2 regions of the Stenotrophomonas sp. 22DLJC03 genome follow, and region 2 is predicted to be linked to the other one. Evidence: riboswitches for the same ligand, from Rfam matches in the RefSeq annotation. Region 2 holds a riboswitch; the other holds the start of a gene.
What was found. Region 2 has a riboswitch for cobalamin ahead of btuB (TonB-dependent vitamin B12 receptor). Riboswitches for the same ligand answer to the same signal wherever they lie in the genome.
Positions count from the first base shown of each region.

Region 1 (15,958 bases), on a different contig from region 2:
AGCAGGTCGGTTGCATCGGTGACCATCGATCCGGCAGGCATGTCGCTGCCCTACACTCGGAAGATGCGCCCCGATTCCATCCTCACCCTGTCCTGCCCCGACCGTACCGGCATCGTCTACCGCGTGTCCGGCCTGTTGTTCGACCACGGCTGCAACATCCTCGACGCCCAGCAGTTCGGCGACGAGGAAAGCGGCCGCTTCTTCCTGCGCGTGCACTTCGACCGCGATGCCAGCCTGCCGTTGGAGACCGTACACGCCGCCATGGCTACGCTCGCCGCCGGCTTCGGCATGGACTGGCAACTGCACGATGGCCGACGCCGCGCACGATTGCTGGTGCTGGTCAGCAAGCAGGGGCACTGCCTCAACGACCTGCTGTTCCGCGCCCACAGCGGCCAGCTGAAGGTCGACATCGCGGCGGTGGCGTCCAACCATGCCGACTTCGCAGCGCTGGCCGCGTCCTACCAGGTGCCGTTCCATCACCTGCCGGTGACCGCCGATACGCGTGCGGTGCAGGAGCAGCAGATCATCGACCTGGTCGAACGCGAGCGCATCGACCTGGTAGTGCTGGCGCGCTACATGCAGATCCTGTCACCCACGCTGTGCCGCGCCCTGGCCGGTCGTGCGATCAACATCCACCACAGCTTCCTGCCCAGCTTCAAGGGTGCGCAGCCGTACCACCAGGCGCACGCGCGCGGCGTCAAGATCATCGGCGCCACCGCGCACTACGTCACCGAGGATCTGGACGAAGGCCCGATCATCGAACAGGACGTGGCCCGCGTGGACCACGCGATGGCACCGCGCGAACTGGTGCGGCTGGGCAGCGATACCGAATCGCTGGTGCTGGCACGCGCCGTGCGCCGGCATGTGGAGCACCGCATCCTGCTCAACGGGCACCGCACGGTGGTGTTCAGGTAGATCCGACAAGAATGCCTGCACATGCGGGCTCCGGTAGTGCCGGCCGCTGGCCGGCAGCCACGGAACCTGTGCAGATGCCGGCCAGCGGCCGGCACTACCGTCGGTCCCTTCCGGGTCGAAACTACAGAATCGCGATCCCCGCCTTGCCCAGCGCCTCGCGCACCATCGCGTCGTTGGCTTCGGTCACCGGCTTGGTCAGCTCCCACAGGAATTTCACCCGGAAGCCGGACTTCACCGCGTCCTGCGCGCTCCACAGCACGCAGTAGTCGCGGGCCAGGCCGCACACGTGCACCTCGCGGATGCCACGCTCGTGCAGCCAACCGGCCAGGCCGGTGGCGGGACGAGTACCGTCGGGCCCGTGGTTCTCGCGGAAGGCACTGTACGAATCCACTTGCTGGCGGGTGCCCTTGCGCAGGATAAGGTCGGCCACGGTCCAGTCCACATCCGGGTGCAAGGCGGCACCCGCGCTGCCCTGCACGCAGTGGTCCGGCCACAGGGTCTGCGGCTGCGCGTGCAGCAGGATGGATTCGAACGGGCGCTGGCCGGGATGCTGGCTGGCAAACGAGGCATGGTCGGCCGGGTGCCAGTCCTGTGTCGCCACCACGGTGCCGTAGCGGCGCTGCGCCAGCAGATCAGCAATCGGTGCCACCAGCGCATCGCCCTGATCGCAGGCCAGCGCACCGCCGGGCATGAAGTCCGGCTGCAGGTCGATCACCAGCAGGGCGACATCGGCGGGCAGGGCGGTCATGGCAGTTCCGGTACAACAGAAGGGGCGACCAGCGTGGCCGCCCCATGCCCACACGTCAATCGCCCTGCGGCGTCTCAGCGTCCTGCCCGTAGTACAGCAGGCCGATCTTGATCCGTTCGCGGCCGTTCTCGCGGCGGTGGCGGTTGGCATCGCGCAGCGAGTACACGCAGCCGCAGTATTCCTGCTGGTAGAACTGCTCGCGCTTGCTGATCTCTACCATGCGGCTGGCGCCGCCGCCCTTGCGCCAGTTGTAATCCCAGTACTGCAGGCCTTCATAGCGGGATGCAGCGCGGATGCCACAGTCGTTGATCTGCGTCATGTTCTTCCAGCGCGAAATGCCCAGCGACGAACTGATGGTGTCGTAGCCGTGCTCGTGCGCATACAGCGCGGTGCGCTCGAAACGCATGTCGAAGCACATCGTGCAGCGGATACCACGCTCGGGCTCGTTCTCCATGCCGCGTGCACGACTGAACCAGTTGTCCGTGTCGTAGTCGCAGTCGATGAATGGAATGTTGTGCTGTTCGGCGAAGCGGATGTTTTCCTGCTTTCGCAGTTCGTATTCCTTCACCGGATGGATGTTGGGGTTGTAGAAGAAGATCGCGTAGTCGATCCCGGAGGCGGTGATCGCCTCCATTACTTCGCCCGAACAGGGCGCGCAGCACGAATGCAGCAGCAGGCGCTTGCCGTCGGCGGGCAGGGTCAGGGTGGGGCGTTGGAGCTCAGTCATCGTCAGGTACCGCATGGACCGCCGGCAACGGCGGTGGCCCATGCATCAGCGCGTGGGTGAACAGGTCTGGCCGGATACCGTGAAAAGGACGCGCGCGGCGGCATCGCCTGCACGCGCAGGACGACGACGGCCCCGGCAACCTCCCCGCGGAGATTCCAGGTCGAGTCAGGGGACGGTCGTGTCCCCTGGCCGGGGCCGGTATTCGGGCTGATGGACACGGGCCGCAGCCCACCTACTACCTGCCGCTTCCCAGGCGCGAGCCCAGTGCTGTTGGCAGGATTCGTTTCCATTCACCGCTGCGGGGCAGCTCCGGAATGGGCGCGCAAGGCGCCTTCACCGGATTCCCGTTTAAATCCCTGCCGCCATCAACGCCACGGCAGGGATACCTTCGGCATGCCCACGGTGGACGCGTTGGCGGCAATGGTCAAGGCCCAATGAAAGTGCAGGGCTGTGGCTCGTTTCTCAGGCTGTGAGAGCGCCTCTTGCCATACTGGGCACCGACAGACGGGAGGTGGCTCGTGGCGGCGAAGTACTGCGATCTGGTCATGAAAGGTGGCATCACCAGCGGCATCGTGTACCCCAATGCGGTACTGGCGCTGGCCCGCGAATATCGCTTCAAGAGCATCGGCGGCACCTCGGCCGGCGCCATCGCCGCGGCGGTGGCAGCGGCAGCGGCGTGCGGTGATCGTCGGCAGCAGGCGGGTGAACACCTGTCCGGCGACGCAGGCTACAGCGGGTTATCGGCGGTGTCGGCGCAGCTGTCGCGGCGCGGCTTCATCTACAGCCTGTTCCAGCCAGCGCGAGGCGCTCGTGCGGCGTATCGGCTGCTGGTGGTGCTGACCGGTAATGCCCGCCTGCCGCACAAGCTGCTGTGCCTGGCCGTTGCCGTGTTCGAGATCGCGCCACTGGAGGTGTTGGTGTCGCTGGCGCTGCTGTTGGGCCTGGGCTGGTGGGGCGGTGGCTGGAGCGGCGTGGCCGCCACGCTGCTGCCGTCGCTGCTGTGCGCTTATGGTGCCGGCGTGGCCGGCGCCGCGCTGCGGGTGGCGCGGGTGGCGCGGCGCAATCTGCTGGGCCTGTGCAGCGGCCTCGGCCGCGACGCGCGCAATCCGGCATTGACCGAGTGGCTGCACGAGTGCCTGCAGCAGTTGTCAGGCAAGCCGCTGGATGCACCGCTCACCTTCGCCGACCTGCACGATGCGCCGCGCTATGCCGGTGAGCCGGACAGCCCGCATGCGATCAGCCTGCAGATGATCACCACCTGCGTGTCGCATAACGAACCGCGCACGCTGCCGTTGGGTGGGGCGCAGTTCTGGTTCCTGCGCGAGGAGTTCGAACAGCTGTTTCCGGCCAGTGTGGTGCAGTGGATGGTCGACCGTGCCGGCCCACCGCGCGAGGTTGAAGGCCGCAACTACTACCATCTGCCGCAGGGCGCGTCGCTGCCGGTACTGGTGGCCACGCGCATGAGCCTCAGCTTCCCGCTGCTGATCAGCGCGGTGCCGCTGCATGAGCCCTCGCGTCGCGAACGTCGCTGCGAGCCGACGTCGACGGCTGCAGATGAGGGCGGGCAGAACGTGGCCGACAGCATGGAAGGGCTGACCAGTGCCGGGCAGACCTGCGGCCCGGTGATCACCGCGTTCCGGATCTGCTGGTTCTCCGATGGTGGCATCAGCAGCAACTTCCCGATCCACCTGTTCGATGCCGCGTTGCCGCGCTGGCCGACCTTCGCCATCAATCTGGTCTACCCGCAGCATGCCGAAGAGATGAGCCACGGCAGCAGTGGCCGCCAGGCGCTGGAACACGCCGTGTTCCTGCCCACCGAGAACCGCCACGGTTGGCAGCGGACCTACCAGTCGATCGCCACACCGCTGGCCGCTGCGGAGCTGGGCCGTTTCCTGTTCGCGGTGGTGGCGACCATGCAGAACTGGCGCGACCTGCTGCAGGCGCGTGCACCGGGCTACCGCGACCGCATCGTGCACGTCAGCCTGCAGGGCGACGAGGGCGGCATGAACCTGAACATGCCGCAGGAGGTGCTGACCCGCATCGCCGACAAGGGCAGCCTGGCCGGTGCACGGTTCTGTTCGTTCTCGTTCGAGAACCACTACTGGATCCGCTGGCGCAACCTGGCCTCGGCCTACCAGCGCTACACGCTGGAAGTGGCGCGTACCGATGACCCGGCGCAGCAGGTACTGGCCTACCGTGCAGCGTACGCGATGGTTGCCAGCGGCCAGCCGACGCCGCCGTCGTACAAGCTGGGCTCGGAAGACAAGCGGCTGGCCTCGCAGCAGCTGTGGGGATTGATGGTCGAGCAGGGACGCAGCTGGGACGACCTGGGCCCGGACCTCACCGATGGCGCGCCGCGCCCGCTGCCGCAGATGAAAGTGACGCCGATCTATTGAGCAGAGGCCGATGCGTCGAGGCAACACGGATTCACTCGTGGTGTTCTCCTTCCCGGCCTAGTGAAGTAGTTGCGTAGACGCAGCCCTGCATCGGATCATGTCTAAGACGGCACTGGTTGAGAGGTAGTTGTGCAGATCATAGATGGGCTCGCAGAGCTTCTTACCTCAGTTTCGACCTTGCTCGGCGCTGTCGCTTGGCCCTTTGCGACGTTCCTCATCGCCTTCATCTTTAGATCTTCAATAAGACAGCTCCTCGATAACGTCGGAGAATTGTCATTCAAGGCGCCTGGAGTTGAAGCATCGGCAAAGAAAATACAGCTCGCGGCGGCGATTGCGGCGGAAGAGATCTCAGTCAAAGGTGGAGAGCCCGCAGCGGTTGCCGCCAGACATGCGACGAACGTTGTTCAGAATTCTTTGACTGACAGTGTTCTCAAGAAGGCGAGGTCAAAGAGGGTTTTGTGGGTCGATGACGAACCACAGAATAACCGTGGGCCGCTCGACCTGCTGAGTGCCATAGGATTTGATGTCAGGACGTCAGTTTCAACGGATGAAGCCGCTGGCTTGCTGAGCGGAGAGGGATTTGATCTTGTCATTTCAGATATGGGGAGGCCTCCCGATCCGATGGCGGGATACACGCTTCTGCAGAGAATTCGATCCAACGGCGTGAAATTGCCGTTCTTGATCTATGCAGCGGGAGGAGATCGCCAGGACAATCAGGAAATGGCAAAGCGGAAGGGTGCACAGGGATCTACGAGCCGCCCAACCAGATTGATCGAAATGGTGATTGAACAAATCCAGAGTTGAAGGAAAGGCGAGGTGTTTGATTCAGATCACATCTCCCTCAGCTTCTTGGCTGCGCGCACCAGCTGTCTGTATGCAGGGACGGTCAATGTGTATCGCGGCTGGGAGAGATCACCGCCACAGCGCCACCACCGCATCACCCTGCAACGGCGCATACAACGGCAACGTCAGTTCCTGCTTCACCCAGCCCGGATTGAGCGCACGCAGGCCGGCCAGATATTCGCGCGCCAGCGCGGTATCGCCCTGCCGCATCGCCAGGCGTGCTGCACGCGCCCAGGTGCGGTCCCAACCGTGCGCCAGCGACAACGACGTTGCCAGCGCCGCGCGCGCACCTGCCACATCACCCTTCTCCCACCGCTCCTCGGCGCGGATGATCGCCTCGTTGGACAGGCGCATGTCGTACAGCTCGCGCAGCCTCGCTACCGCACGCGGGTCGGCGTCCACGCGCAGATCGGTGTCCTGCCAGTCGCCGCCGGGTGTACGCACCAGCAGCGCCGCCGACCACTGCCCGCTGCGCTGCCCCCCCGCTGCCTGACCGGCTTCCAGCGCCGCCAACAAGCGTGCGGCCAGCGGCCCACGTGAGGCGGCGAAGACGCGTTGCATCGATGCCAGCACCTCTGGCCCGGCCAGGCCATTGCCCTGCACGCTCAGCATGCCCTCACCCTGCGCACCGGCCCAACCCGCCTGCTGCGCGGTGGCGCCGGTGTACTGCGCATTGCCGCCGCGCGCGCTGACCAGTCCCACCTGGCGCTCGGCAAGCGTGGTGCCATCGAAGTTGCCGTCTTCATCCAACAGCTGCTTCAGCACCTGCGCAGGCGTGCGGCCTTCGGCCAACAGCTCAAGGCCTTTGGAGCCATAGGTCGGGTTGGTCTCGAACTGGCTGGCGACCGCGCCCACCTTCGCCTGTGCCCACGGCACACCCACACCCCCGACCGCCAGGTTGTGCGTAGCCACCGCCACACCGCAGTCGCCGGCCTCATTGCAGGCCGCAATGGAAAAGGTCGCCCACGCCGGCGCAGCGACGGCGGCGAGCAGCAGGACCAGGCAAGAGCGCAGCAAGGACATTGGGTGTCTCCAGGATGGGCATTGCAATGGGATGCAGCCTACGCACGAAAGGTTTAGTAGATCCACGCCATGCGTGGATCTACCGTGTCGACCAAGGTCGACACCCACCAAGAGCAGCGTGCCGACCAACGGTCAGCACCCACCAACAGCAGCAGGAAACTGTCGAAGGCGGGGTGGTGTCGGATTGCGGGGTGTCCGCGGCATGGATGCCGCGGCCAAGCCCCCAGGGACGGGTTCACGGCGTCCCCGCAATCCGACACCGCCCCGCCATCCCACGGGATGCCAGCTTTTGCCGTTGCTGTTGCCGTTGCTTCGGCCTCTGCAGGTGCAGGGCGCAGCCCTGCCGAACCAACCCTACCGCCCAGGCAACTGCGCGAACGCGCGCTGCATGCAATCCTCGCGCGGGCACACCCGGCACCCCGGGCCAATCGACACCGAGTTTCCCGGGCTCTGCACATCCAGCCCCAGCGAATACACCAGCCGCTCGGCATGCTGCAGATCGCAGCCCAGCGCCACCGCGAACGTCTTGCGCGGTTGGCCGTGGCCCACCGGCCCGCTGCTGACCTGCCGCGCCAGCCAGAAGTGGCGCCGCCCATCGGGCATGCGCGCGGTCTGCGTCAGGATGCGCCCCGGCTGGTTGAACGCCTCGTAGACGATCCACAACGGGCACGAGCCACCCACCTGCGAGAAGTGGAAATCGGTGGCGGAGTGGCGCTTGGATACGTTGCCGGCGCGGTCCACCCGGATGAAGAAAAACGGCAGGCCGGGTGCGCTGCGCCGTGCCAGCGTGCTCAGCCGGTGGCAGACCGCTTCGAAGCCGACGCCGAACTGATGCGCCAGCAGCTCGATGTCATAGCTGCTGGCCTCGGCCGCACGCAGGAAGCGCATGTACGGCATCACCAGCGCGCCGGCGAAATAGTTGGAAAGACCGATCCGTGCCTGCGCGATGCGCGCGTCGTCGGTGAAGCCGGCACGCGCCACCACCGCATCGATCTGCGGCAGGTAACCGTGCAGCGCCAGCTCGGCGGCCATCTGGAATGCCTGCTGGCCAGGCTCCAGATAATCGGGCAGCCACAGCCGCCGCGCACCGGCGTCGTACTGGCGCTTTTCGCGCCCGGCCTGCAGTGCGGCCACTTCCACCAGCACGCCATGGCGGTCGGCCAGCAGCTGGCGCAGCCGTGGCGCCACATGACCCGGCGACAACCCCCATTCGGCGAACAACTGCTCGGCCAACTCATCCAGCTCGGGGATGTGGTTGTGCATGCGGTTGAAGAACTCGCGCACCTGGTCGCCAGCGGGCAGGGTGCTGCCCGCGCCGGGCTCGCCCAGCTGGAACTCCAGTGCAGCGGCATGCTCGCGCAGCGCCAGGTGGCGGCGATGCAGGTCCAGCAGGGCGCGGCTGACCTGCGGCAGGTTGCCTGCCAGCGCGCGCAGCTCGGTAGCACTGACGTCGGCCAGGCCCAGATCTCGCAGGGTTTCGCCCAGCGCTTCCTGCAGCGCGGCGGGCTCATCGTCGTCGAACAGGGAGGAAACATCGCCCAACACCTCGCCCAGCTTCTTCTGCACGGCCGGGGTCAGTGGGCGCTTGTTGCGCTCGATCTGGTTCAGGTAGCTGGCCGACAGCCCCAGCGCCTGCGCCAGGGCTGCCTGGCTGTAGCCGCGCTGTTCGCGCAGCCGCAGCAGGCGAAGGCCGAGTTGCCGCGGGATGGCTGAATAATTCACAAAATTAACATGAATCGTCTGGCGTGTTGGCCAGATTAAGCGGATTCAGCCCGGAAATCGAGGTGGGTGCTGTGAATAATGCCAAGCATCTTTCGCACCCCGTGGGATTGTCGTCATGACTGTTGCAGCGCCCCGTATCCGCATGCTGATCGATGGCCAGTTCGTTGAATCGGCTACTTCCCACTGGCAGGACGTGATCAATCCGGCCACCCAGGACGTGCTGGCCCAGGTGCCGTTCGCCACCACCGGCGAAGTGGACGCCGCCGTCGCCGCCGCCAAGGAAGCCTTCAAGACCTGGCGCAAGACCCCGATCGGCACCCGCGCGCGCATCTTCCTGAAGTACCAGCAGTTGATCCGCGAGAACATGAGCGAGCTGGCGCACATCCTTACCGCCGAGCAGGGCAAGACCCTGCCCGACGCCGAAGGCGATGTGTTCCGCGGCCTGGAAGTGGTCGAGCACGCTGCCGCCATCGGCAACCTGCAGCTGGGCGAGCTGGCCAACAACGTGGCCACCGGCGTCGACACCTACTCGATCATGCAGCCGCTGGGCGTGTGCGCCGGCATCACCCCGTTCAACTTCCCGGCGATGATCCCGCTGTGGATGTTCCCGATGGCGATCGCCACCGGCAACACCTTCATCCTCAAGCCGTCCGAGCAGGACCCGATGGTCACCATGCGCCTGGTCGAGCTGGCGCTGGAAGCCGGCATTCCGAAGGGCGTGCTGAACGTCGTCCACGGCGGCGAGGAAGTGGTCAACGCGATCTGCGACCACCCGGACATCAAGGCGGTGTCGTTCGTCGGTTCCACCCGCGTCGGCACCCACGTCTACAACCGTGCCTCGCTGGCCGGCAAGCGCGTGCAGTGCATGATGGGCGCCAAGAACCACGCCGTGGTGCTGCCGGACGCCAACAAGGAACAGACCCTCAACGCGATGGTCGGCGCCGCCTTCGGTGCCGCGGGCCAGCGCTGCATGGCCGCCTCCACGCTGGTGCTGGTCGGTGAAGCACGCAACTGGGTGCAGGACCTGGTCACCAAGGCCAAGACCCTGAAGGTCAGCGGTGGCACGGTCGCCGGCACCGACGTCGGCCCGGTCATTTCCTGCAGCGCCCGTGATCGCGTCGAAGGCCTGATCGCTTCGGGCGTGGAGCAGGGTGCCAAGCTGGTGCTCGATGGCCGCAAGCCGCAGGTCGATGGTTTCGAGAAGGGCAACTTCGTCGGCCCGACCATCTTTGCCGGTGTTACCACCGACATGCGCATCTACCAGGAAGAAATCTTCGGGCCGGTGCTGGTCATCCTCGAAGCGGAAACGCTGGAAGAGGCCATCGCGATGGTCAACAGCAACCCGAACGGCAACGGCACCGCACTGTTTACCCAGTCCGGCGCGGCTGCGCGCAAGTTCCAGGAAGACATCGACGTTGGCCAGGTCGGCATCAACGTGCCGATCCCGGTGCCGGTGCCGCTGTTCTCCTTCACCGGTTCGCGTGCTTCCAAGCTGGGCGATCTGGGCCCGTACGGCAAGCAGGTGGTGCTGTTCTACACCCAGACCAAGACGGTCACCGCGCGCTGGTTCGATGACGAGACGCTCAGCCATGGCGTCAACACCACGATCAGCCTGAAGTAACGGCAGGAGCAGCCATGAGCCACTCGATGACGACGGAACTGGAAGAAGCGCAGCAGGCGTACCGCGAGGCGGCGCGCGACTTCGCACAGGCCGAACTGGCACCGCACGCCGCGCGATGGGATGCGGAGGGCATCTTCCCGCGCGAGGCGATCGCCAAGGCCGGTGAACTGGGCTTCTGCGGTCTGTACATGGACCCGGAAGTGGGCGGCAGCGGCCTGAGCCGACTGGACGCCGCCGTCGTCATCGAGGAGCTCGCCAACGTCGATCCGTCGACCGCGGCGTACATCAGCATCCACAACATGGCGTCGTGGATGGTGTCCAAGTGGGGCCAGCCGGCGCTGCGCGATGCGTGGGGAACCGATCTGTCCTCGGGCAGCAAGCTGGCCTCGTACTGCCTGACCGAACCGGGCGCAGGTTCGGATGCAGCCTCGCTGAAGACCACCGCCGTACGCGACGGTGACTTCTATGTGCTGAACGGATCCAAGGCCTTCATTTCCGGCGCCGGTGCCACCGAACTGCTGGTGGTGATGGCGCGTACCGGTGGTGCCGGTGCTGGCGGTGTCAGCGCCATTGCGGTGCCGGCGGACCTGCCGGGCATCAGCTTCGGCCGCAAGGAAGAGAAGATGGGCTGGAACAGCCAGCCCACCCGCGGCATCACCTTCGAAAACGTCCGCGTTCCGGTCAGCCACCTTCTGGGAGAGGAAGGCGGGGGCTTCAAGCTGGCGATGAAGGGGCTGGACGGCGGCCGCATCAACATCGCCGCCTGCTCGCTGGGTGCCGCGCAGGGCGCGCTGGATGCCGCGCGCCGCTACATGGGCGAGCGCCGCCAGTTCGGCAAGGCGCTGGCTGATTTCCAGGCGCTGCAGTTCAAGCTGGCCGACATGGCCATCGAACTGGTGGCCGCCCGGCAGATGGTGCATTCGGCTGCGCGCAAGCTCGACGCCGGTGCCAGCGATGCCAATGTGTGGTGTGCGATGGCCAAGCGCTTCGCCACCGATGCCGGTTTCAACGTCTGCAATGAAGCGCTGCAGATCCACGGCGGCTACGGCTACATCCGCGAATACCCGATCGAACGCCTGCTGCGCGATTCGCGTGTGCACCAGATCCTGGAAGGCACCAACGAGATCATGCGGGTGATCGTTGCCCGTCACCTGCTCAACACCGAAGAGGAACTGCGATGAAGGATTGGCGTACCCAGGAACACGTGGGCCTGAAGGTCGAGGCCGATGGCCACACCGCCGTCGTCACCCTGCACAACCCGCCGGCGCATACCTGGACCGTGCACAGCCTTTCGGCGGTGCGCGACCTGGTGGGCGCGCTCAACGCAGACCGCGACATCTACGCGCTGGTGATCACCGGTGATGGCGAGAAGTTCTTCTCCGCCGGCGCCGACCTCAACCAGTTCTCCTCCGGCGACAAGGCTGCCGCACGCGAAGCGGCGCGCCGTTTCGGTGAAGCCTTCGAGGCGCTGTCCGCGTTCCGTGGCGTGTCGATTGCTGCAATCAACGGCTACGCCATGGGCGGCGGCCTGGAATGCGCGCTGGCCTGCGACCTGCGCATCATCGAAGAGCACGCCCAGGTGGCATTGCCCGAAGCGACCGTCGGCCTGCTGCCCTGCGCCGGTGGCACCCAGAACCTGCCGCGCCTGGTCGGCGAGGGCTGGGCCAAGCGCATGATCCTGCTCGGCGAGCGCATCAACGCCGAAACCGCCGTGCGGATTGGTCTTGCCGAAGAAAAGGTTGGCAAGGGCGAATCCAAGGCGCTGGCCCTGGAATGGGCGAAGAAGGCCGGCAAGCAGAGCCCGACCAGCATCGCCGCCTGCAAGACCCTGGTGCAGTCCACCCGCACCGGCACCCACGCCTCGGCGCTGGTGGCCGAGCGCGAAGCCTTCGTCGACCTGTTCGACACCGCCGACCAGGTCGAGGGCGTGAGTGCCTTCCTTGAAAAGCGCGCCGCGCAGTGGAAAAACGCATGACCACCGACACCGTTGCCGAACAAGCACCGGTCCTGTTCGAAGAGCGCGTGGCCAGCAATGGCACGCGCATCGGCATCGCCACGCTCAACGCACCGCGCACGCTCAATGGCTTCTCGCTTCCTATGGCGCACCTGCTGCTGAAGCAGTTGAACGCCTGGGCCGACGACGATGCCATCGCCATGGTGGTGCTGCAGGGCGCCGGTGAGAAGGCGTTCTGCGCCGGCGGTGACCTGCACAGCCTGTACCAGAGCATGCGTGCCTACCGCGACGCCGGCCAAAGCGACATCCGCGGGAACGACTACGCCGCTGAGTTCTTCGACGTCGAATACCGCGTCGATTATCTGATCCACACCTATGCCAAGCCGATCCTGTGCTGGGGCCACGGCATCGTGATGGGTGGTGGCATCGGCCTGATGTCCGGTGCCAGCCACCGCGTGGTCAGCGAACGCTCCAAGCTGGCCTTCCCGGAAATCACCGTCGGCCTGTTCCCCGATGTCGGTGGCAGCTGGCTGCTGCCGCGCGTACCAGGCAAGGGCGGCCTGTTCCTGGCCCTGACCGGCGCGCTGCTGAACCCGGGCGACGCCATCTACGCCGGCCTGGCCGACGTGCATGTGGCCGAAGAACGCCGCAGCGCGGTGTTCGATGCGCTGCTGCAGGTCGCGTGGTCCAGCAACGCCGCACACAACCACGAACGCCTCAGCCATCTGCTGCAGTCGCATGCCAGCGACGCCGCCACCGGCCCGTTGCTGGCCAATGCCGCGCAGGTCGATGCGCTGTGCGAAGGCGATGAGCTGCAGGCCATCGTGGCGCGCATTGCCGGTCTGCAGACCGACGATGCCTGGTTGCAGGCCGCACAGAAGACCCTCGCCGCCGGTGCCCCCGGCTCGGCACGGCTGTCGTACGAGCTGCAGCGACGCAGTGCCGGCCAGGACCTGGCTGCGATCTACCGCCTGGAGTACATCGTCGCCCTGCATTGCGCCGCCCACGGTGATTTCGCCGAAGGCATCCGCGCGCTGCTGATCGACAAGGACCGCAATCCGCAGTGGAACCCGGCCACCCTGGCCGAGGCCACCGGCGCGTGGGCCGACACCTTCTTCGCTTCCCCCTGGGCCGATGCCGCGCATCCGCTGGCCGACCTGGGCACTCCCCTTGTTGAAAGGAGCCTTGCATGAGCCGCATTGCATTCATCGGGTTGGGCAACATGGGTGGCCCGATGGCCGCCAACCTGGTCAAGAACGGCCACACCGTGCGCGTGTTCGATCTGGTCCCTGCCGCAGTACAGGCCGCCGTCGATGCCGGCGCCAGCGCGGCCGCGTCGGCGCGCGAAACCTTGGCCGATGCCGAGGTGGTGATTTCGATGCTGCCGGCCAGTCGCCACGTCGAAGGCGTGTACCTGGGCGACGACGGCATCCTCGCTGCGATCCCGGCCGGTGCGCTGGTCATCGACTGCAGCACGATCGCCCCGGCCAGCGCCCGCAAGGTATCCGAAGCAGCCGCCGCACGTGGCCTGCAGATGATCGACGCGCCGGTGTCCGGCGGTACCGCCGGTGCGCAGGCCGGCACCCTGACCTTCATCGTCGGTGGCGAAGAGGACGCGCTGGAGCGCGCCCGTCCGGTGCTGCAGGCGATGGGCAAGAACATCTTCCACGTGGGCGCCAGTGGTGCCGGCCAGGTCGCCAAGCTGTGCAACAACATGGCGCTGGGCGTGATCATGGCGGTGACCGGTGAAGCCATCGCACTGGGCGTGGCACACGGGCTGGACCCGAAGGTGCTGTCGCAGATGATGGCCGTCAGCACCGGCCGCAGCTGGGCCACTGAAGTGTGCAACCCGTGGCCGGGTGTGCTGGAAAACGCCCCGGCGTCGCGTGGTTACAGCGGTGGTTTCGGCAGCGACCTGATGCTCAAGGACATGGGCCTAGCGGTGGAGGCGGCGATGAGTGTCGGCGCCTCGATCCCGCTGGGAGAAGTGGCCCGCAACCTGTACTCGATGAACCACCAGGCCGGCCGCGGCAAGCTGGATTTCTCCAGCGTCGTGCAGCTCATCACGAGCGAGAAGTAAGCGAATGCGTCCCCGGCCGCGCGCCGGGGTCCACCCGAGGTGGGATGGGCGGATGCTCGGTTTCGACCGGCATCCGCCCATTTTTTTTGGGATCGGATCCCTTTCGCAACGCGAAAGGGCTCTGACCCCGGCCGCATCAGGCAACGATCAGCGTCACGTCGATGTTGCCGCGGGTGGCGTTGGAGTACGGGCACACGATGTGTGCCTTCTGCACCAGCTCTTCCACCTGCTCGCGCGGCACGCCCGGCACGTTGATGGTCAGCTCGGCTTCGATGCCGAAGCCGGTCGGGATCTGGCCGATGCCGACCTTGCCGGTCACGGTGGTGTCGGCCGGCAGCGCGACCTTGGCCTGGCCGGCCACGAACTTCAGCGCTCCCAGGAAGCAGGCCGAGTAGCCAGCGGCGAACAGCTGCTCCGGGTTGGTGCCCGGGCCGCCAGCGCCGCCCAGCTCGCGCGGGGTCGACAGCTGGATGTCCAGCACGTTGTCGGAGGAGACGGAACGGCCTTCACGGCCGCCGGTGGAGGTGGCCTGGGCGGTGTACAGAACCTTTTCGATGGACATCGGGATGCTCCTGGTCGGTGGGTGGGTGTTGCGTTGGAGCCTACTTTGCCCGGTTTCCGCGTACGTTGGGTTGCAATGCGTCCGGAAAACTTGATTCATCGTCCTGCCGGCCTAGATCGTCCACTCGCGGTCGGTGGTGAACATGATCGTCAGCCAGCGGTCCGGCGAGGCCTCGCCCAGTGCATCGCCGATCTCGTCGCGCAGCTGGTCCCATTCCACCAGCGGCCGCGGCGGGTCGTTTTCCGGCACCACGAAGAACAGCTCGATCTGCTCGCCACGCCCCACCTGGGCCACGTAGCTGCGGTGCTCGACGAAGCCGTGCTTGGCCACGATCCCGCGTGCCACTGCATCCACATGGGCCTGCAGTTCCGGCGGGGTGACCAGCAGGATGCCGGCCAGCGCCCGGCGCACGGTGCCGAGCGGAGCGATCATCACCAGCACGCAGACGAAGGCGAGGATGGCCGGATCGATGTAGGGCCCGATCCAAGCCCACGAGGTGCGCTGCACCAGTACACCACCGAGGAAGGCCAGCAGGTAGCAGGCCGACATGCTGGCCGCGATCACCCAGTTCTTCGCGTCCAATGCGATGAACTCCGAGCCGATGCGGCGGTTGGCGCGCAGGATGAACCAGGCCAGCGCGCCTTCGCCCACGATCGACAGCCCGGCGAAGGCAATGGCCGGGCCGAGCGCGATATGGCGTCCACCGGACATCAACGCATCGACCGCATTGACCAGGGCATACAGCGCGGCGCCGATCATCAGCGTGCCGCTCACCCCCAGCACGATCGGCTCCAGGTGCCAGAAGCCCATGGTGAAGCGCTGGTTGAGCCGCGATTGCAGTGCGTCGGTCTGGGTGGACAGCGCGATCAGCCGCGCCACCAGCAGCGACAGCCAGGTCATCACCACGTCGATCAGGCCGTAGATGCCGTCGAAGATGATCAGCGAGGAATTGGCCAGCAGGCCGAACACCACCGCCGCCGCGGCCAGCAGCAGCGAGGCGGCGATCGACAGGCGCAGCACGCCCTGTTCGGTGGCGGGGTCGAAGAAGTGCGGGCGGTTGGCGGCCATGCTGTGATTGTAGAGCGGAGCCATGCTCTGCTGCGTTTCGCTGCCTTCGCCGGCCATCCGCGCTACCCCCGTGGGGCCGCTTCCCGTAGACTGCGCCCCTCCCACGCACCCACACCTCCCAGCAGTGATCACGCCACCCTGACCCCTGCCGCCCTCGGTTGACCGTCGCCTCTTCTGGCGCGCGCAACGTCGATGGTCCGGCCGTGCCCCCGGCACCGGCTCAGGAACCCGTGTATCCCACTGCAGCGCCTTGCGGCCACTCCCGCATGCGCGCGGAGTTTTCCCATGCAAACGTCCTA
Region 1 covers NZ_JBSPUG010000004.1:210,925-226,882, forward strand. The annotation lists gene purU (formyltetrahydrofolate deformylase) at 64-915, shown strand; gene pncA (bifunctional nicotinamidase/pyrazinamidase) at 1,037-1,663, opposite strand; gene AC13GA_RS16015 (epoxyqueuosine reductase QueH) at 1,719-2,405, opposite strand; cobalamin riboswitch at 2,567-2,781, opposite strand; gene AC13GA_RS16020 (RpoH suppressor) at 2,936-4,786, shown strand; gene AC13GA_RS16025 (response regulator) at 4,916-5,590, shown strand; gene AC13GA_RS16030 (DUF1028 domain-containing protein) at 5,699-6,652, opposite strand; gene AC13GA_RS16035 (helix-turn-helix domain-containing protein) at 7,007-8,374, opposite strand; gene AC13GA_RS16040 (CoA-acylating methylmalonate-semialdehyde dehydrogenase) at 8,490-9,995, shown strand; gene AC13GA_RS16045 (acyl-CoA dehydrogenase family protein) at 10,010-11,176, shown strand; gene AC13GA_RS16050 (enoyl-CoA hydratase) at 11,173-11,970, shown strand; gene AC13GA_RS16055 (enoyl-CoA hydratase/isomerase family protein) at 11,967-13,142, shown strand; gene mmsB (3-hydroxyisobutyrate dehydrogenase) at 13,139-14,029, shown strand; gene AC13GA_RS16065 (organic hydroperoxide resistance protein) at 14,166-14,591, opposite strand; gene AC13GA_RS16070 (cation diffusion facilitator family transporter) at 14,703-15,683, opposite strand; gene AC13GA_RS16075 (SulP family inorganic anion transporter) at 15,945-15,958, shown strand, end outside.
Region 1: it holds a riboswitch for cobalamin, as region 2 does, so the genes downstream of both, AC13GA_RS16015 (epoxyqueuosine reductase QueH) here and btuB (TonB-dependent vitamin B12 receptor) in region 2, are expected to answer to the same signal.

Region 2 (15,958 bases):
TCGTTGACCCGGGCGGGCGCAGCATGGCCCCGTCGCCCCTTCCCGGAGTCCGTCATGTCCCTCACCCGCCGCCATCTGCTGGGCCTGGGCGGTGTTGCCACCGCCGCCGGCCTGCTTGGCCTGGGGGCCTGCAGCCGCGCTGCCCCGGCCGCCGCCGAAGCGCGCCCGTCACGACAGTTCGAGGTGATGCACAGCGATGCCGACTGGCGCCAGCGACTGACCCCGGCGCAGTACGCGGTGCTACGCCAGCAGGCCACTGAGCGCCCGTACAGCAGCCCGCTCAACAAGGAACATCGGCAAGGCACCTTCGCCTGCGCCGGCTGTGCGCAGCCGCTGTTCTCTTCCTCCACCAAGTTCGAGAGCGGCACCGGTTGGCCCAGCTTCTGGGCACCGCTGCACAACGCCATCGGCGAAGACCGCGACGTCACCTTCGGCATGCTGCGGGTAGAGGTGCACTGCCGCCGCTGCGGTGGTCACCTCGGCCATGTGTTCAACGACGGCCCGCGTCCGACTGGACTGCGCTACTGCATGAACGGTGCGGCGATGGTGTTCGTTCCCGGCGCCACTGATGGCACCGCCGATGGCTGGCGGGTGCCGGTCGGTTCTTCCTCTGCTTCCGGAGCCTGACGATGCTGCTGTTGCTGCTTGCCTACCTCGGGGGCGCGCTGACCCTGCTCAGTCCCTGCATCCTGCCGGTGCTGCCGTTCGTGTTCGCACGCGCCGACCGTCCATTCCTGCGCAGCACGCTGCCGTTGCTGCTGGGCATGGCGCTCACCTTCACCGTGGTCGCCAGCCTGGCCGCCGTGGGCAGCCAATGGGTGACGCAGGCCAACCAGGTCGGGCGCTGGATCGCCCTGCTGCTGATGGCGCTGTTTGCCGTGGCGCTGCTGTGGCCACGACTGGCCGACCATCTGCTGGCGCCGTTCCAGCGTGTGGGTGCACGCTTGAGCGCACGCGCCGATGCCGCGGACGCCGCAGGACGTGGCGGCGCATGGACCTCGCTGCTGATCGGCGTCGCCACCGGCCTGCTGTGGGCGCCCTGTGCCGGTCCGATTCTTGGCCTGGTGCTGACCGGTGCCGCGCTGCACGGTGCCAGCGTCGGCACCAGTACCCTGCTGCTTGCCTATGCATTGGGTGCGATCACTGCGCTGGCGTTGGCGGTGTGGGTCGGCGGCCGCGTGTTCCATGCGCTGCAGGCGCGGCTCGGCCTCGGCGACGCACTGCGCAAGGTGCTGGGCGTGGCCGCACTGCTGGCCGTGGTGGCGATCGGCCTGGGCTGGGACACTGGCCTGCTGACCCGCCTGTCCACGGTCAGCACCGCGCGCATCGAGCAGGGCCTGCTGGACGCCGTGCCCGGTGCGCAGCCGGCGGCACCGCCGATGATGATGATGGCTGGCCCCAATGCGGGTGCAGATGCACCGCTGCCAGTGGAAGGCACCCTGCCCGCACTGGACGGTGCCACGGGTTGGCTCAACAGTCCGCCGCTGACCGCGCAGCAGCTGCGTGGCAAGGTGGTGCTGGTCGACTTCTGGACCTACTCCTGCATCAACTGCCTGCGCGCGATGCCGTTCGTGCACGAATGGGAACGTCGCTACCGTGACCATGGGCTGGTGGTGATCGGCGTACACACGCCGGAGTTCGCCTTCGAACGCAACCCGAGCAACGTGATGAAGGCGGTGCAGGAACTGAAGGTCGAGTACCCGGTGGCGCTCGACAACCAGTACACGATCTGGCGCGCGTTCAACAACCGCTACTGGCCGGCGCAGTACTTCGTCGATGCACAGGGCAACATCCGCGGCCACCAGTTCGGCGAGGGCAACTATGCACGCTCGGAACAAGTGATCCGCCGGCTGCTGACCGAAGCCGGGCAGACCAACCTGCCACCACCGGCCAACCCCGCCGCAGCCGACCTGCAGGGCGTGGCCGTGCAGGCCGACATGAGCAACCTGCGCTCGCCGGAGACCTATCTGGGCCACGCGCGTGCCGAGCAGTTCGCCTCACCCGGCGGCCAACGCAGCGATAGCCCGTTCGACTACACGCTGCCAACCACCCTGGCACTGAACCAGTGGGGCCTGTCCGGACGCTGGACCGTCACCGACGAGGCCGCGCAGCTGCAGCAGGCCGGTGGCCGCATCGCCTTCCAGTTCCACGCGCGGGACCTGCACCTGGTGCTGGCACCGATCCAGGACGGCACGCCGGTACGGTTCCGCGTGTGGCTGGACGGCAAGCCGCTGACCGCTGCCGATGCCGGCAGCGATGTCGGTGCCGATGGCAGCGGCGTGGTCAATGAGCACCGCTTGTACCAGCTGGTTCGCCAGCGCGGCACGGTCGGCCCGCACCGCTTCGAGATCGAATTCCTCGACACGGGCGTGCAGGCCTACGCCTTCACCTTCGGTTGAAACGGGAGCACACGATGAAACTCTCTTTTGAACAAGGTATCGCCGCCGGTGTCGCCGGCCTGGTGGCTACTGCATTGATCGCTGGCGTGCTGCTGGTCGACCACGGTGCAGTCGCGGCACCGCTGGAAGCCAGCGCGCAGGCCAAGGCACTACCGGCGCCCAGCGGCGACGCCGCGTTCCGCGATGACGCCACCCACGCCAGCGTGGTGTTCGCCGGCGGTTGCTTCTGGGGCGTGCAGGGCGTATTCCAGCACGTCAAAGGCGTGAGCAATGCAGTGTCCGGCTACATCGGCGGCAGCGCTGCCAATGCACGCTATGAGCGGGTCAGCAGCGGCCAGACCGGTCATGCCGAGGCGGTGAAGATCGACTACGACCCACGCCAGGTCAGCTATGGGCAGCTGATGCAGGTGTTCTTCTCGGTGGTGCACGACCCGACCCAGCTCAACCGCCAGGGGCCGGACCACGGCAGCCAGTATCGATCGGCGATCTTCTCTGATGACGCGCGCCAGCAGGCTGCCAGCCGCGCCTACATCGCCCAGCTCGGCCAGGCCGGCAGCTATCGCGCGCCGATCGTCACCCAGCTCGGCAACGGCCAACGTTTCTACCCGGCCGAGAGCTACCACCAGAACTACATGACCAACTACCCGCAGGCGGCCTACATCCGCTACTACGACGCACCGAAGCTGGCCGCGCTGGGCAGGCAGTTCCCGGCGCTGTACCGGCGCGAGGCGGTGCTGGTTCCGATGCGCTGACGGCTCTACACACAAAAAAAAGACGCACGGCCATCCAGCCGTGCGCTTGGGAAGTATCGGCCACGCCCCGATCAGGCCCGTCCGACAACGACATGCTAGGCTCGCCATCATCATGGGTACAGAACCAGATGGCGGGAAGTTCGATGGATACAGATGACCAGAGCGCGATGATCCCACCCCGCTACCAACGGCTGTCGGATGAACTGGCCGAAGCCATCCACGGCGGACGTCTTCCGGTTGGCAGCCGCTTGCCTTCGCTGCGGCAGATGGCGTCGCAGCGCCGGCTCAGCCTGAACACGGTGATCGCGGCCTATCGCCAGCTGGAAGATGCCGGCCTGGTGATTCCGCGGCCGAAGGCCGGCTTCGAAGTTGCGCCGCGGCTGTCGGTTCCGGAACGTTCGCTGCGCGACACTCCGTCCGCACCCACCGCGCCGCTGCAGCAGGTACTGATGGCCCGCGTGCTGGAGGCACAACGCCGCTCCGGTGTGATCGATCTGGCCTTTGCCGGTCCGCGCGGACGCCAGTTCTATCCCGGCGCACAGCTGGCCCGGCACACCGCGCAGGTACTGCGCCACGGTCAGCAGACAGTGGAAACCTACGCGCGCCCGAACGGCTCGCCGCGACTGCTGGCGCAGATCGTGCGGCGCGGTCCGCGCATGGGCCTGCACACCCACAGCGAGCGGCTGCTGCTGACCCACGGCGCGATGGAAGCCCTGCAGCTGGCCTTGCGTGCAGTGACCCAACCCGGTGATGCGGTCGGCATCGAAGCACCGTCCTACTTCAACCTGTACCCATTGCTGGCCAACCTCGGCCTGCAGGCCATCGAGCTGCCCACCCATCCGCAGCACGGGCTGGACGTCGACGCATTGGACGCACTGATGGAGCACACGCCGCTGGCCGCACTGGTGGTGATGCCGACCGTGCACAACCCGCTGGGCTGCACCATGCCGACAGTGGCCAAGCAACGCCTGGCCGAACTGGTCAACGCGCGCCAGCTGCCACTGATCGAAGATGCGGTGTACGCCGAACTGCAGTTCTGCGAGCCGCCGGCACCGCTGCTGAAGGCGTTTGATCGCGATGGCTGGGTGATGGTGGTCGGTGGTTTCTCCAAGACGCTGGCGCCGGACTACCGCATCGGTTGGCTGGACGGGGGGCGCTTCGCCGAGCGCATCGCACTGCTCAAGTTCCAGTCCACCGGTGGCGAACCGCAGCTGCTGGGCGATGCGGTGGCGGCGTATCTGGAAGCAGGCAGCTACGAACACCACCTGCATCGCATGCGCCGCTTGTACCGCGAACAGGTCGGTCGCCTGCGCCAGCTGGTGGCCGAACACTTCCCGGCCGGCACCCGTGCCACCGAGCCACAGGGTGGCTTCCTGCTGTGGCTGGAACTGCCGGGGGTGGATACCCGCGAACTGTTCGAACGTGCGCTGCAGGAGGACATCGTGTTCATGCCCGGCCAAGTGTATTCGCGCGGCGCGCGCTACCGTCACTGCTTGCGACTCTCATGCTGCCAGACGTTGGATGCGCGCTTCATCGGTGCGGTGGAGCGGCTCGGTGCGATCGCGAAGGAGCTGGCAGCTGCAACACGGTAGTGCCGGCCGCTGGCCGGCAACCTCGGGATCGCCGGGTGGATGCAGTTGCCGGCCAGCGGCCGGCACTACTCAGGGTCACTCGAGCAGATGCGCCGCCAACGCTTCGCCATTCGCCCCCGGAAGATTGGGCAACCGCCCCCAGCACGGCATCGGCAGGCGCTGCTGCAGCGTGGCGATGTTGTCATCCTGGCGCTGCATCGCCGGGTCGATATGATTGCCGATCCAGCCCAGGCACTCCACGCCGCTGGCCTGCAGTGACTGCGCGGTCAGCCGTGCGTGGTTGACGCAGCCTAGCCGCATGCCGACCACAAGCACTACCGGCAGATGCAACGCACGCACCAGATCGAGCTGGTCCAGCGTGGCCGAGACCGGCGCCAGCCAACCGCCAACGCCCTCCACCACCACGATGTCTGTCTGCGCGCGCAGGCGCTCGAACGCGGCCACGATAGGCGCCAGCTCCACCTGCACGCCGTCCTCGGCAGCAGCCAGCTCCGGCGCCAGCGGCTGCCGCAGCGCATACGGGTTCAGGTCGGCATAGTCCGGCACCGGCCAGCTGGCCGCCTGCAGCGCCAGCGCGTCCTCGTTGCGCAGGCCCTGTCCCAGATCCTCACTGCCGCTGGCCACCGGCTTCATGCCGACCGCGCGCAGGCCGCGCCGGCGCAGTGCATGCAGCAGCGCGGTGCTGGCCGCGGTCTTGCCGATCTCGGTATCGGTGCCGGTGACGAACAGGGCAGGCGGCAGCGTGGCGGGCAACGGCATCGATAAGCTCCAGCGGGGCAACAGAGCGTGCATTATCGCCGGCCCGGCGCGCTTGCTAGACTGCGGGCATGTTCGCCAATGCCTCGCTTACCGGCAGCAAGCCGGAACAATACGCCCAGCTGCTGGAACAGGCCCGTGGCCTGGTCTACGCCGAGTCCGACCGCATCGCCAACGCGGCCAACCTCTCGGCACTGGTCTACCACGCCCTGCCCGACCTGAACTGGGTGGGCTTCTACCTGTACGACGGCAAAGAGCTGGTGGTCGGACCGTTCCAGGGCCTGCCGGCCTGCGTGCGCATCCCGCTGGACAAGGGCGTGTGCGGTGCCGCCGCCAGCCAGCGCGTGACCCAGCGCGTGGATGATGTCGATGCCTTCCCCGGCCACATCGCCTGCGATTCGGCCTCGCGCTCGGAACTGGTGGTGCCGTTGCTGCGTGGCGATGAACTGATCGGCGTGTTCGACATCGACAGCCCCAAGGTCGGCCGCTTCGATGCCGACGACCAGGCCGGCCTGGAAGCCATCGCCCGCGTGTTCGTCGAGGCGCTGGGATGAGCGCACCGAAGCTGCGCAACATCGGCCCGAAGAGTGCGGCGTGGCTGCGCCAGGTCGGCCTGCGCAGCCGCGAAGACCTGGTTGCGATTGGTGCCGTGGGCGCCTTCGTCAAGGTCAAGCGCGCAGGCTTCAAGCCCAGCCTGAACCTGCTGTACTCGCTGGAAGGCGCACTGCTGGACTGCCATTGGCAGGAACTGAGCGAGCCGCAGCGCGAGGCGCTGGTGCAGGACTATGAGGCGCGCATCGCCGCACATCCGTTGAAAGCGGCCGGCCCGGCCTCGGGCCCGGTGCATGAGCAGCGCTTCGACACCGATGATGACGCGGAAGACAGCGTGGCCGAGAGCGCCGACGAGGATTGAAGCCTCCGCGTTCCTGGGGATGCCGGACAGCGGCCGGCACTACCACTTTGATGCGGGATCGGTAGCGCCGGGCCATGCCCGGCGCGTGGGCTCAGGGCTGCTGCAGCTCCAGCAGCTCGCCCACCACACTTACCTCACCGCGTTCCAGCCTCACCCGCAGGCGGGTGCCGTGGTCGATGCGCAGGGCCCAGCACAGCGACATCGGCAGGCCACAGACCTGCGACAGCACCATGCGCAGCGGGCCGCCATGGCTGACCACCAGCGTCGGCACCGGATCGTCATCATCGAGCAGGCGATCCAGCGCGCGCGCGATGCGCCGCTCGAAGTGGCCCCAGCTTTCACCGTTCGGCGGTGGGTACGCATGCGGATCTGCGTGGAAGGCCGCCAGTGCATCCTCCGGCAGGTCGAACAGCGACTGCCCGTCCCAATCACCGAAATCCAGTTCTTCCCATTCCTCGTCCGCGTCCACGTCCAGCCCGCGCGGGGTGGCCAGTGCCATGGCAGTGTGCAGCGAGCGCAGCCGCGGCGAGCTGATCACCCGCTCCCAGGGAAGTCCGCCGTAGGCCTCGACCAGTTCCTGTGGCAGGCGGGCCAGCTGCGGCGGATCGCTGCGGCCATCAAGGAATTCATCGCGACCATTGCCGGCGTGGCGGACCAGGTCGAGGATCATGCGTGCGTCCCATGCGGGCGACGCAGGTACAACGGAAAACGGGCGGACATCGGCAACGGCACCACGGGATCAAGGGGCCATTCTAAGGGCAGTCGAGCAAACTCGACGCTACGCGCTCCCTGCGATGCCGTAGACTGCGCGCACTTCCAGGTGACCTGCGGCCATGGCCGGCAGGTTGAAACGGGAAGCCGGTGACGCGTGTTTCCACGCCATGCCGGCGCTGCCCCCGCAACGGTAAGCACGTCAGTTCCAGGCAGTACCGCCACTGTGCCGCAGGCATGGGAAGGCGCCTGGACGGTGGCCTCGCGCCACCCGGCGGCAAGCCCGGAGACCGGCCCGGAAGCCTCAGGTCGCGATGCGGTGGGCATGGCGCTGGATGATCGCGGCCTGTGCTGCGGCATCGGCGCGTGCCTGCCTTCGCGGCTCCTCCCCTTCGCCACGCGGGCGTACGTGGCACCCGGAGTTCCCCCGATGAAGCTGCAGTCCCGAATGCTGTCCCTGGCCGTGCTTGCCGCCCTGCCCACGCTGGCCCAGGCCGCCGATGACACCACCGCGCTTGACCAGATCCTGGTCACCGCCACCCGTACCCCGATCGCCCTGCAGGACAGCATCGCGCCGGCGCAGGTGATCGACCGCGCGCAGATCGCATCCAGCCAGGCCACCTCGCTGCAGGAACTGCTGCGCGGCCGTGCCGGCATCAACCTGACCAACTCCGGCGGCCTCGGCAAGCAGAGCTCGCTGTTCCTGCGCGGCACCAACTCGGGCCACACCGTGGTGCTGGTCGATGGCGTTCGCATCAACAGTGCCGACCTCGGCCTGGCCATGTACCAGGACCTGCCACTGGCGCAGATCGAACGCGTCGAAATCGTACGCGGCCCGCAGTCAAGCCTGTACGGTGCCGATGCCATCGGCGGCGTGATCCAGATCTTCACCCGCCGCAACCAGGGCGACTTCGCCCCGCACTTCCAGCTCGGTGGCGGCAGCAACGGCCTGCGCGAAGCCAGCGGCGGCATCGGCGGTGGTACCGAGCGCGGCTGGTTCGGCGCCGACATCGCCTACCAGCACTCCGACGGCATTGATGCCTGCCGCGGCTCGGCTACGCTGTTCGCCGGCTGCTTTGCCGACGAACACGACCGCGACGGTTACCGCAACCTGTCCAAGAGCCTGCGCGGTGGCTACAGCTTCAACGACCAGTGGACCGTGGAAGGCAGCGCACTGCGCGCCGACGGCAAGAACCACTACGACGGTTACTACAACTACTCCGAAACCCGCCAGCAGGTGCTGGCCGGCAAGGTGCGCTACACCCCGTCCGAACGCCTGGCATTCACCGCCAATGTCGGCCGCAGCGACAACGAGTCGGACAACTTCGGCGCACCGGGGGTGTTCGGCAGTGCACAGACCCATCGCAACAGCGCCTCGCTGCAGGGTGACATCACGTTGGCCGAGGGCCAGCTGCTGAGTGCTGGCGTGGACTGGAGCGAAGACAACCTGGATGGCAGCAGCGCCGGCTACCTCGTCGACAGCCGCCGCAACACCGGCGTGTTCGTGCAGTACCAGGGCCGCTTCGGCCGCCATCAGCTGCAGGTCAGCGCGCGCAACGACGACAACCAGCAGTTCGGCAATCACGCCACCGGCAGCGTTGGCTGGGCCATGGAGCTGGGCCACGGCCTGCGCGTCAATGCCAGCTACGGCACGGCGTTCAAGGCACCGACCTTCAGCGACCTGTACGACCCGTGGAGCGGCGTGCCGACGTTGAACCCGGAAAAGTCCAAGAGCGCCAACCTCGGTGTTTCGCAGCAGGGCCAGGGCTGGCATTGGGGCCTGGACGTGTACGAAACGCGCATCGATGATCTGATCACCTACGATGCATTCACGATGAAAATGCAGCAGGTGGAGAAGGCGCGCATCCGTGGCGCCGAACTGACCGGTGGCGTGCTGCTGGCCGGTTTCGACATCAATGCGCAGCTGAGCTACACCGACCCGCGCAACCGCACCCACGGCAGCACCCAGTTCGACAACTGGCTGCCACGCCGCGCGCAACAGACCGCACGCCTGGACATCGACCGCCGCTTCGGCGATTTCCGCGCCGGCCTGACCGTGCAGGGTGCGGGCAAGCGCTATGACGACGCGGCGAACAGAGTGAAGGTGGGCGGCTACGGCACGCTGGACCTGCGCGCCGAGTACGCGCTGACGCCATCGTGGTCGCTGCTGGCGCGTGCCGCCAACGTGTTCGACCGCAGCTACGAGACCGTGGCGTGGTTCAACCAGCCCGGTCGCGAGTACCAGTTGAGCGTGCGTTACCAGCCGAAGTGAGCGCAACGTTCATGGTAGTGCCGGCCGCTGGCCGGCAACATCATGACCTTCGGCAGCGCATTCCGGGTTGCCGGCCAGCGGCCGGCACTACCCATTGCGTCGGCCCGGGTTACCGCCCGGCGACCGGCGTTATCCGTTGAATCAGCCCTGCAACCCCGGCAGTTCACGCAGGTCGTCGATCACCGCCACCGCATGCGCAGTGGCCAGGTCCAGGCCGCGCGGGTAGCCGTAGCGCACCAGCGCGATCGGCATGCCGGCATCTTCGGCGGCGCGGTAGTCGGTCAGCGAATCACCCACCATCAGGCACTGCCCCACGGCCAGGCCGAAGTGCGCGGCGATGTGCCGCAGCGGTTCACCACTGGGCTTGCGCTGCGGCAGCGAATCGCCGCCCAGTATCAGCGCGAACGCATCACCGATGCCCAGGTGCTGCAGCAGCGGTGGCACCAGTGCTTCGGGCTTGTTGGTGCAGATCGCCAGCGGCACATTGCGTTCACGCAGCTTCGCCAGCGCTTCAGCAACGCCATCGAACAGGCGCGGGCTGCGCAGCAGGCATTCGCGGTAGTGCACCATGAACACTGGCATCACCTCGCTCATGTCGACCTCGCGGCCGGCCGCATGCACGGCCTGCTCCACCAGGCGGCGCACTCCGTCGCCGATCCAGCCCAGCACGGTAGCCTCCGGCACGCGCGCAACGCCGATGTCTTCCAGCGTGCGGTTCAGTGCTTCGGCGATATCGGCGGCGCTGTCGACCAGCGTGCCATCGAGGTCGAACACGACCAGCGGATAAGGATACGACAAGGAACGGCACCTGCATGACGTGGGGCCGTCCATTGTACGCCGCCCCTTTTTGGCAGTTCCGCCTCAGCCGATCCGGCGTGCGCGGGTCGCCAGGAAGGTGGGCACATAGCGGTCGATCAGGAAGCGCGGCTGCGGCTGCCAGTCTTCCATGAAGCGATCGATGACGAAGCCGGCATCGAGCTGGCCGCCGATCAGTTCGGTCAGGCTGTGGCCGAAGGTCAGCGCGTCACCACGGGCCAGCTTCGCCTCGCGCTCGGCCGGTGCCAGGTCTTCCAGGTCCGAATAGGGAATGGCGTACTGCGGCCGGATCAGGCCTTGTGCATCCAGCTGCGGATCGCGCGCGCCGACGAACAGCACCGGGTTGTAGAAGCTGGCCATCAGCATGCCATCGCGCGCCAGCACGCGCCGGCATTCGGTCCACACCGGGCGCACATCGGGCACGTACAGGTTCGAGATCGGGTGGAACACCACATCGAAACTGTCGTTGGCGAACACGTGCAGATCGCGCATGTCACCCTGCACGGTGCGCAGCTGCAGGCCATCGCGCGCGGCGACCGCGCGGTCCTGTTCCAGCTGCCCATCGGACAGGTCGAACACGGTGACATCTGCCCCGGCCGCCGCCAGCACCGGCGCCTGCTGGCCACCGGCCGACGCCAGGCACAGGATGCGACGGCCGCGCACATCACCCAACCAGTCCAGCGGAAGCGCGCGCGGGGTCAGATGTACCTGCCAGCGGCCCTCGCGCGCGGCAGCAATCGTTGAGCTTTCCACCGGGCGCGACCATTCGCGCACTTCGCTGGCCTGGCGGTCCCAGGCAGCACGGTTGTGGTCGATCAAGGCCTGTCCATGGTTCATGTGTTCTCCTTGCCCGGTGGGCGCCAATCCAGATCCTGGAAGGCCGGGCTGGCGAAGCACTCGGCCAGGAAGTCCAGGAATCGCCGCATGATAGCGGGCTGCTGGCGCCGTGACGCGTACACCGCATGAATGCCGAGTTCGTCCAGACTGAATTCGGGCAGCAGTTCGATCAGCTCGCCACTGCGCAGCAGCGGCGCCACCTGGTAGGTCGGCAGCATGGCGATACCGGCACCGGCCCGCACCGCCTCCAGCAGCAGCGAGGCCTCGTTGGCACTGATGTTGCCACCTACCGCCACCGACAGCGAACGGCCTTCCCGGTGCAGCTGCCACAGGCTCTTGCCGACGTAGTGATGCGTCAGGCAGTTGTGCGCGGCCAGATGCTCGGGCGCGGTCGGTGTGCCACGCGCCTGCAGGTAGGACGGCGTCGCGCACAGCACCGAACGGCAGGTGGCCAGCCGCCGCGCGATCAGGCTCGGGTCGATCTGGCGGGCGATGCGCACCGCCAGATCCACGCGCTCTTCCACCAGGTTCACCGTGCGGTCGACCAGCAGCAGCTCGATGCGCGCCGCCGGGTGGCGCGCGACGAAGCCGGCCACTGCCCGCGCCAGGTGGCTCTGCCCGAACGAGACGCTGGCGGTCACCCGCAGCGTGCCGTGCGGCTCGGGATCATCACTGGCCAGCTCGCCCTGCAGTTCTTCGCCGATCGCCAGCATCTGCCGGAAGCGCAACAGCGCCGACTCGCCGGGTCCGGTCAGGCTGACCCGGCGCGTGGTCCGGTGCAGCAGGCGCGCACCCAGCCAGCCCTCGACCTCGGCCAGGTAGCGGCTGACCATCGCCCGCGACATGTCCAGCACTTCAGCTGCGGCCGTCAGGCTGCCGCGCTCGGCCACCTCGACGAACACGGTCATGGCGGTCATTCGGTCCATATGCTCGATCCATGCAACAAACAAGCGCGTTATACGCTGTTTTTCGAGCGACTGCAGCGGCCTAGAGTGGCCCCATTCCCACCCCACACCGCTCCACGGAGTCCTGCCATGAAGATCGCCCTCGTTGGTTCCACCGGCAACATCGGCCGCCAGATTGCCCGCCACGCGCTGGCCCGCGGCCACGAACTCACCGTCATCGTGCGCAGCGCACAGGACCTCCCGGCTGAACTGGCCGGCGCCCACCCGGTGATCGCCTCGCTGGATGACCAGGACGCGCTGGTTGCCGCCATCACCGGCCACGACGTGCTGGCCAGTGCCTACGGCCCGCGCCCGGGCGATGACATCGGCCGCGTCGGCGAGGTCGCCGCGCAGCTGGCTGCCGCCGCACGCAAGGCCGGCGTGCCGCGCCTGGTGGTGGTCGGCGGTGCCGGCAGCCTGGAAGTCGCACCCGGCGTGCAGCTGGTCGATACCCCCACCTTCCCGGAGGCCTACAAGCCTTACGCACTGGCCCACCGTGAGGCGTTCAACCGCCTGCAGGCGGTGGAGGACCTGGACTGGACCTTCTTCTCGCCGGCCGCCGAAATCGGCCCGGGTGAAGAGCGCGGCCAGTACCGCGTACAGCCCAAGGCGTTCCTCGCTGATGCCAGCGGCCACAGCCGCATCAGCTACGCCGACTACGGCGCCGCGTTCGTTGCTGAGCTGGAAGCGCACCAGTACCCGAAGCAGATCATCACCGCGGCGTACTGATGCCAGGCCGCCGGGCATGGCCCGGCGCTACCCACCTGTAGAGCCGCGCCCACGCTCGGCTCGCCATCCGCCACAAGGAATTCCCATGCGTACCGCTGCCCTGCTGCTTCCCCTCGCCCTTGCCGCCACCTTCGCCAGCGCTCCGTTGCTGGCCGCACCGGCCACCGCGGCGCCGGCCATGGCGACGAAATCCCAGCTGCACCTGCAGACCTTCCATCCCGGCCCGCAGGCGATGTTCTCGGTGTCCTCGGTGCTGATCGAAGGCCGCCACGACGCGATCCTGGTCAATGCGCAGTTTGGTGCCAGCGACGCGCGCAAGCTGGTCGAGCTGATCCGCGCCAGCGGCAAGCAGCTGACCACGATCTACATCAGCCACGGCGATCCGGATTACTACTTCGGCCTGGCCACCCTGCAGGACGCGTTCCCGCAGGCACGCATCGTCGCCACTGCGCAGACCGTCGCCCACATCCAGCAGACCCAGGCCGGCAAGCTGGCCTACTGGGGGCCGAAGATGGGCAGCGACGTGCCCGCGCGCATCGTGGTGCCACAGGTGCTGGACGGCGATGCCCTGCAGCTGGAAGGCCAGCGCCTGCCGCTGATCGGCCTGGATGGCCCGACCCCGGATCGCACGGTGCTGTGGGTGCCGTCGCTGCGCGCGATCGTCGGTGGCATTCCGGTGGTGGCGGGCGAGCACGTGTGGATGGCCGACACGCAGACGCCGAAGTCGCACACCGACTGGCTGCAGACCCTGCAGCGGCTGCAGGCACTGAAGCCGAAGGTGGTGGTGCCGGGGCATTACGCGCCGGGTGCGGCACTGGATGCCAGTGCGCTGCGCTTCACCGCAGACTACATCCGTGTGTTCGATGTTGAGGCGGCAAAGGCGAAGGACAGTGCGGCGCTGGTGAAGGCGATGCAGTCGCGCTATCCGAAGCTGGCAGGCGTGGAGTCGCTGGAGTTGAGTGCGAAGGTGGCCAAGGGCGAGATGCAGTGGCCATGAAGTAGGAGTTTCTTTTGCAGGGCTGCGCCCTGCACCCGCTCAATGCAACAGCAACAGCCGAAGCAACAGCAGCAGCTGGCTATCCGTGGGATGGCGAGGTGGGTCCGGTTGCGGGGGACGCCGTGAATCCGTCCATGGAGGCTCGGTCGCGCCATCCATGGCGCTCACGCCCCCGCAACCGGACCCACCCCGCCTTCGACAGTTTCCCGCTATCTGTCGGAACCTGCTGCTGGTGGTGGGTGCCGACCGTTGGTCGGCACGGGGTCGGATCCCGCTGCTGCGCAACGGGCTCTGACCCCACTGTTTGATGATTAGGTATCTGTGGGATTGTTCATGTCGTGCTCGAACAACTCCCCCTGCACCACCGGCTCCTTTTCGCGGAACCCACCAAGCCCGACGCCGACCAGCCGATAGCGGGTCTCGGCCGGCAGGTCGACGCGGGCGCGCAGGGCCAGGGCGATGTCGCGCAGTTCTTCCATCGATTCCGGCGGGCGGTCCGGGGTGAAGCTGCGGGTGAGGATGCGGAACTGTGCGGTTTTCAGTTTCAGTACCACGGTGTGGCCGACACGTTCGGTCTTGCGCGTGGCGTTCCAGGTTTTCTCCGCCAGCTGCACGATGGCCTCACCCAGGTCTTCCAGCGGCAGGTCCTCGGCGAAGGTGTCTTCGGAAGAGATCGACTGCACCTGCTGGTCCGGCTCCACCGGCCGTTCATCGATGCCGCGCGCGCGGTTGTACAGGCTGCGGCCGAAGCTGCCGAACGCCTCTTCCAGATCGATCAGTGCCCACTGCCGCAGGTCGCCGCAGGTGACGATGCCGCGCGCGGCCAGTTTGCCTTCCATCACCTTGCCGACGCCGGGCACGCGGTTCACCGGCAACGGCAGCAGGAAGGCATCCACCCGCTGCGGCGGAATCACGAACTGGCCATCGGGCTTGCGCCAGTCCGAGGCGATCTTGGCCAGGAACTTGTTTGGCGCGATCCCGGCTGAAGCGGTCAGGTTCGTCTCCTCGCGGATCTGCGCACGGATGGTGCGGGCAATGTCGGTGGCCAGTTCGATGCCACTCTTCGGTTCGGTCACATCGAGGTAGGCCTCGTCCAGCGACAACGGCTCGACCAGGTCGGTGTGGCGCAGGAAGATCCCGCGCACCTGCTGTGACACCGCTTTGTAACGTGCGAAGTCCGGCGGTACGAAGATCGCATCCGGACACAGGCGCTCGGCACGCACGGCCGGCATCGCCGAGCGCACGCCGAACACGCGCGCCTCGTAGGACGCCGCGCACACCACCGAACGCGCGCCACGCCATGCCACAACCACCGGCTTGCCGCGCAGTGACGGATCGTCGCGCTGCTCCACCGACGCGTAGAAGGCGTCCATGTCGACGTGGATGATCTTGCGCAGTCGGGTCATGTCAGGCGTAAAGGGCGGAGGCAGGCTGAACCGACCACACGCACAGGTATGGTCGTTGCACATCAACAGGATGCGCGTATTCCCTTGAAAACACTACGGTTGCGTACGGTTGAAATGTTTGATCGGCGCAGTTTCCACGGGCATTCTCGGGCGCTTGTTTCCCTGTTCTTCGCTTCCAGGATTGTGCTTCATGACCCGTCTCCACGCGTTCAACCGCGAACAGCTGCTGGCCAGCGCACGCGGTGAACTGTTCGGCGCCGCTGCCGGCCGTTTGCCCAACGATCCGATGCTGATGTTCGACCGCATCACCGAAATCCGCGAGGACGGCGGACCGCATGGCAAGGGCATGGTACGCGCCGAACTGGATATCCGCCCCGACCTCTGGTTCTTCGGTTGCCACTTCATCGGCGACCCGGTGATGCCTGGTTGCCTGGGCCTGGATGCCATGTGGCAGCTGACCGGCTTCTTCCTGACCTGGCTGGGCGCCCCCGGCAAGGGCCGCGCACTGGGCTGCGGCGAGGTGAAGTTCACCGGCCAGGTGCTGCCGGACGCGAAGCTCGTGCGTTACGAGATCGACATCAGCCGGGTCATCAACCGCAAGCTGGTGATGGCTCAGTCGGACGCCCGCATGTACGTGGATGACCGCGAAATCTACAGCGCGCGCGATCTGCGCGTCGGCCTGTTCACTGAAACCGGGAGCTTCTGATGCGTCGCGTCGTCATCACTGGCATGGGCATCACGTCCTGCCTCGGCAATGATCTGGATACCGTTTCGAATGCGCTGCGCGAAGGGCGCTCCGGCATCACGGCATTGTCCGACCACGCCGACGCGGGC
Region 2 covers NZ_JBSPUG010000001.1:163,497-179,454, reverse strand. The annotation lists gene msrB (peptide-methionine (R)-S-oxide reductase MsrB) at 55-627, shown strand; gene AC13GA_RS00830 (cytochrome c biogenesis protein DipZ) at 630-2,399, shown strand; gene msrA (peptide-methionine (S)-S-oxide reductase MsrA) at 2,414-3,151, shown strand; gene AC13GA_RS00820 (aminotransferase-like domain-containing protein) at 3,295-4,743, shown strand; gene bioD (dethiobiotin synthase) at 4,819-5,502, opposite strand; gene AC13GA_RS00810 (GAF domain-containing protein) at 5,571-6,053, shown strand; gene AC13GA_RS00805 (TfoX/Sxy family protein) at 6,050-6,412, shown strand; gene AC13GA_RS00800 (histidine phosphatase family protein) at 6,504-7,082, opposite strand; cobalamin riboswitch at 7,214-7,436, shown strand; gene btuB (TonB-dependent vitamin B12 receptor) at 7,554-9,395, shown strand; gene gph (phosphoglycolate phosphatase) at 9,537-10,193, opposite strand; gene AC13GA_RS00785 (class I SAM-dependent methyltransferase) at 10,257-11,048, opposite strand; gene AC13GA_RS00780 (LysR family transcriptional regulator) at 11,045-11,974, opposite strand; gene AC13GA_RS00775 (NAD(P)-dependent oxidoreductase) at 12,083-12,721, shown strand; gene AC13GA_RS00770 (MBL fold metallo-hydrolase) at 12,807-13,718, shown strand; gene dinB (DNA polymerase IV) at 14,030-15,124, opposite strand; gene fabA (3-hydroxyacyl-[acyl-carrier-protein] dehydratase FabA) at 15,315-15,830, shown strand; gene fabB (beta-ketoacyl-ACP synthase I) at 15,830-15,958, shown strand, end outside.